DNA from 2 places in the Variovorax sp. PMC12 genome. Region 1 is predicted to be linked to the other one. Evidence: predicted binding sites of a transcription regulator. Region 1 holds the regulator's gene; the other holds the start of a gene.
What was found. The regulator NrdR, encoded in region 1, represses ribonucleotide reductase genes. The targets are predictions, from matches to a motif close to CACNANATNTNGTG.
Positions count from the first base shown of each region.

Region 1 (2,458 bases):
GCGCATCGTCTATCCGGGCGACGCCTTGAGCAGCAGCGCCGGCCTGTTCTCGAGCACCGTTCCCGGCTCCGGCAGCAACGCGCTCGACTGTACTGCGGGCACCAACGACGACGGATGGTCGATGGTGGTCGACTTCTTCGACGGCTCCGCGCCCGACGGCATTGACTACGGCACAGCCACCACCACCACGACCAGCTATCTCGGTTTCCGTAACAGCTCGGGCAAGGACGACATCGTCTTCGAGCCGCAGGGCCGGGAGAAGGGCAAGGACGTGATCTGCAATGCGGCCGGCGAGTGCAAGGCGCCGATAAGGCCTGACATCGTGCGCCGTTTCGGCTGGCGCAATCTGCTGTCGCCGTCGAACTGATGGCGCAGCCGAGGCAAACCATGAACAGCTATTCCAAGCCGCCGCGCCGCAAACAGATCCGCTCGCGCGGCTTCACGTTGATCGAGCTGATGATCGTAACGGCGGTGATCGGCATCCTCGCCGCCATTGCCTACCCCTGCTACACGCGCTACGTGCTGCGGGCCAAGCGCGCCGATGCCAAGCAACAGCTGTTGCAGGCGGCGCAGTGGACCGAGCGCTACATGACCGCCAATGGACGCTACCCCCCGCCGACCGTCGCGCTGCCGGCAGGACTGGGGCAGTCGCCACCGTCCGGCACGGCGAACTATGCCATCAGCTTTGTCTCAAGAAACGAGACCAGCTACACCTTGCAAGCCGTTCCTGCGCGGGCTTCGCGCAACGACGAGTGCGGGACGCTCACGGTCAACCACCAGGGCGTCAAGCTGGCCGGCAATAGCACCGACGCATCGAGTGCGCTGGTGCAGCTTTGCTGGAACCGTTGAGGTGCCTGTGAGAGTGCTGCGGCGGTTGCCGTCGCGGCTCAGATGTCGCGCAGCAACTGCCTGAATTCGTCCACGTCCTCGAAGCTGCGGTACACCGATGCAAAGCGCACGTAGGCGACCTTGTCGAGCTTCTTGAGTTCGCGCATCACGAGCTCGCCCACCTTGGTCGAGTCGATTTCGCGCAGGCCGCTGGCCAGCAGCTTCTGTTCGATGCGAAGCAGGGCGTTGTCGATCTGCTCGATGCTCACCGGGCGCTTGCGCAGCGCCAGCATCATCGAGGCGCGCACCTTCGACGAATCGAAGTCGGCGCGGCTGCCGTCCTTCTTGACGACGACCGGGAAGTTGACGTCGGGCCGCTCGTAGGTGGTGAAGCGCTTGTCGCAGGCGCTGCACTGGCGGCGCCTGCGGACGAAGTCGGCGTCTTCCGAAACGCGGGTCTCGACGACCTGCGTTTCAAGATGACCGCAAAAAGGGCATTTCATGCGGTCAGGACTTCCGGCTCAGCGGTAGACAGGGAAACGGCTCGTCAGCGCATGCACCTTGGCGCGCACGGCGTCGATGTTCGCCGCGTCGCGCGGGTTCTCGAGCACGTCGGCGACCAGGTTCGCGGTGATGCGGGCCTCTTCGTCCTTGAAGCCGCGGGTGGTCATGGCGGGAGTGCCGATGCGCACGCCGCTGGTGACCATCGGCTTTTCCGGGTCGTTGGGGATCGCGTTCTTGTTGATCGTCATGTGGGCGCTGCCCAGCACGGCTTCGGCTTCCTTGCCGGTGATGCCCTTGGCGCGCAGGTCGACCAGCATCACGTGGCTTTCGGTGCGGCCGCTCACGATGCGCAGGCCGCGCTCGGTGAGGGTGTCGGCCACGATCTGAGCGTTCTTGACCACCTGTTGCTGGTAGGCCTTGAACTCGGGCGACATGGCTTCCTTGAACGCGACGGCCTTGGCGGCGATCACGTGCATCAGCGGGCCGCCTTGCAGGCCGGGGAAGATCGCGCTGTTGATGGCTTTCTCGTGCTGCGACTTCATCAGGATGATGCCGCCGCGCGGGCCGCGCAGGCTCTTGTGGGTGGTGGAGGTGACGATGTCGGCGTGCGGCACCGGGTTGGGGTACACGCCCGCGGCCACGAGGCCGGCGTAGTGGGCGATGTCGACCATGAAGATCGCGCCGACGTCCTTGGCCACCTTGGCGAAGCGTTCGAAGTCGATGCGCAGCGAGTAGGCCGAAGCGCCCGCGATGATCAGCTTGGGCATGTGCTCGTGCGCCTTGCGTTCCATCGCGTCGTAGTCGATGGCTTCGTTGGCGTCGAGGCCGTAGCTCACCACGTTGAACCACTTGCCGCTCATGTTCAGCGGCATGCCGTGGGTCAGGTGGCCGCCTTCGGCCAGGCTCATGCCCATGATGGTGTCGCCGGGCTTCAGGAAGGCGAGCATCACGGCTTCGTTGGCAGAAGCGCCGCAATGCGGCTGCACGTTGGCGGCGTCGGCGCCGAAGATCTGCTTGACGCGGTCGATGGCCAGCTGCTCGGCCACGTCGACGTGCTCGCAGCCGCCGTAGTAGCGCTTGCCCGGGTAACCTTCGGCGTACTTGTTGGTGAGCTGCGAGCCCTGGG
Region 1 is NZ_CP027773.1:1,645,079-1,647,536, reverse strand. It holds gene C4F17_RS07655 (pilus assembly protein) at 1-367, shown strand, start outside; gene C4F17_RS07650 (type IV pilin protein) at 388-849, shown strand; gene nrdR (transcriptional regulator NrdR) at 888-1,331, opposite strand; gene glyA (serine hydroxymethyltransferase) at 1,350-2,458, opposite strand, start outside.

Region 2 (2,458 bases), 1.4 Mb from region 1:
GAGGCCGGAATGCCGGTGCCGCACCTGTCGGACGACCTGCTGCGCCGGCTCGGCATGCACCCGCTCGACGGCAACGTGCGCGAACTCGAGAACCTGCTGCACCGCGCGGTCGCGCTGAACGACGGCGACGAGCTGCACCTCGACCTGATGGGCGGCTTCACCGCCTCCGCCGAAGCCGCCGCGTCCGCGCCGGCGCCGCTGATGCCGGAGATCACGACGCCCGCCATGCTCATGCCGGCTCCCGCGCCGGTTGCGCCGCCCAAGCCCGCGCCGCCGCCGCTGCCGTCCGACCTGCAGGCCTACCTCGACCAGCAGGAGCGCGAGATTCTCGTGCGCGCGCTGCACGACAGCGGCTTCAACCGCACCGCCGCCGCCGCGCGGCTCGGCATGAGCCTGCGCCAGATCCGCTACCGCATCGCGCGCCTGGGCATCACCACGCCCAACGGCGACGATGGCGCGAGCAGCCATGCCGACGACTGAAGGCACCGCAGGCGGCAACGACGACGGTGCGCTCTGGCAGGCCGGCTGGTACCGCTTCGCGAAGGCGCTGCCCTCTCCGAACTTCGGCCCCCGCCCCGCGGGCGCGAATACCGACCTCGTCGTGATCCATTCGATCAGCCTGCCGCCCGGCGAGTACGGCGGCGACGCTGTGCAGCGGCTCTTCACCAACCGGCTCGACTGGGACGCGCACCCCTACTTCCAGTCGATCCGCGGGCTCGAGGTGTCCTCGCATTTCTACGTGCGCCGCAACGGCGAGCTCTGGCAGTTCGTGAGCTGCGACGACCGCGCCTGGCATGCCGGCGTGTCGTCGTGGCGCGGCCGCGGCAACTGCAACGACGACTCGGTCGGCATCGAGCTCGAAGGCCTCGAGGGCCAGTTGTTCGACGCGCCGCAATACGAGACGCTCGCGAGCCTGTGCGCCGCGATCGCGCAGCACTATCCCATCGCCCACATCGCCGGCCACGAGCACATCGCGCCGGGCCGCAAGCAAGACCCCGGCGCCGGTTTCGACTGGCGCCTGCTGCGCGAGCAATTGGGCTGGAGTCCACAAATGTTTCCTGCACAGGTGGTGCAGCGCTAATTTTTTCAATCGCGCGGCGGCTCGCGATGCGCGGATCGTGCGTCGCGGCAATGCGAAAATGTCTGTCGCTCGATCAAGCAACCATGCGCCTTGCAGGCCCAAATCGGCTCGCAAGCCAAGCCCCATGCGGCTTGCGCGACCATAGCCCAGTATTCACGCGGCATCTCTGCTGTTGTCCTACGCCGAAAGAGATGCCGGCAAGGCTTGTATCGAGACGAAAACGCTACATCTAGTGGGTTGTACACCCCTCGCACCCTAGATATAGTGTCCAACGTCCGGTCATCAACACCGGCGCGACGCCCGGCCCAGGCGTCGCCATCCAACAAGAATTGCCAACCGAGAGGAAGCGAATGCAAACTGCCCTGACCCCCCAATCGACCCCGCGTGCCGTTCCCTCGACGCCACCGCAGCAGCAGCGAGACACTGCCGGCTCCCCCAACGTCCAGAACCTGGCCCACTACCAGATCATCCGCCGCAACGGCGCCGTGGTGCCCTTCGAGCCGAACAAGATCGCCATCGCGATGATGAAGGCCTTCCTCGCCGTGCACGGCACGCAGGGCGCGGCTTCGGCCAGCGTTCGCGAGACGGTCGACGTGCTCACGCAAGGCGTGATCCGCGCGCTGGTGCGCTCGCGTCCGGGCGGCGGCACCTTCCACATCGAAGACGTGCAGGACCAGGTCGAACTCGGCCTGATGCGCGGCGGCCATCATGAAATCGCGCGCGCCTACGTGCTGTACCGCGAGCGCCGCACGCAGGAGCGTTCGAAGCAGGGCGAACAACAAGCGCCGGCCACGCCCGCGCTGCACGTGCTGGACAACGGCGAGCTGGTCGCGCTCGACATCAACGAGCTCAAGGGCCTGATCGAATCCGCCTGCGAGAACCTGGGCGAGAGCATCACCGCCGCGCCAATCGTCGCCGAGACGATGCGCAACCTGTACGACGGCGTGCCGCTCGACGAGGTCTACAAGGCCTCGATCCTGGCCGCCCGCACGCTGATCGAGAAGGACCCCGACTACACCTTCGCCACCGCGCGCCTGCTGCTGCACACGATCTTCAAGGAAATCATCGGCCGCGAAGTGATGCCCGCCGAGCGCGCCACCGCCTATGCCGACTACTTCCCGCAGTTCATCAAGAAGGGCGTGGACAACGACCTGCTCGACGAAAAGCTGCTGCAGTACGACCTGCCCCGCCTGGGCGCCGCCCTGAAGGCCGAACGCGACAACCAGTTCGACTACCTCGGCCTGCAGACCCTGTACGACCGCTACTTCCTGCACGTGCGCAAGACCCGCATCGAGCTGCCGCAGGCCTTCTTCATGCGCGTGGCCATGGGCCTGTCGCTGAACGAAATCGACCGCGAAGCCCGCGCCATCGAGTTCT
Region 2 is NZ_CP027773.1:3,082,163-3,084,620, forward strand. It holds gene C4F17_RS14390 (sigma-54-dependent transcriptional regulator) at 1-480, shown strand, start outside; gene ampD (1,6-anhydro-N-acetylmuramyl-L-alanine amidase AmpD) at 467-1,081, shown strand; gene C4F17_RS14400 (ribonucleoside-diphosphate reductase subunit alpha) at 1,432-2,458, shown strand, end outside.
Region 2: C4F17_RS14400 (ribonucleoside-diphosphate reductase subunit alpha) is a predicted target of NrdR. The motif match lies at 1,335-1,348, and genes of this name have one in related genera.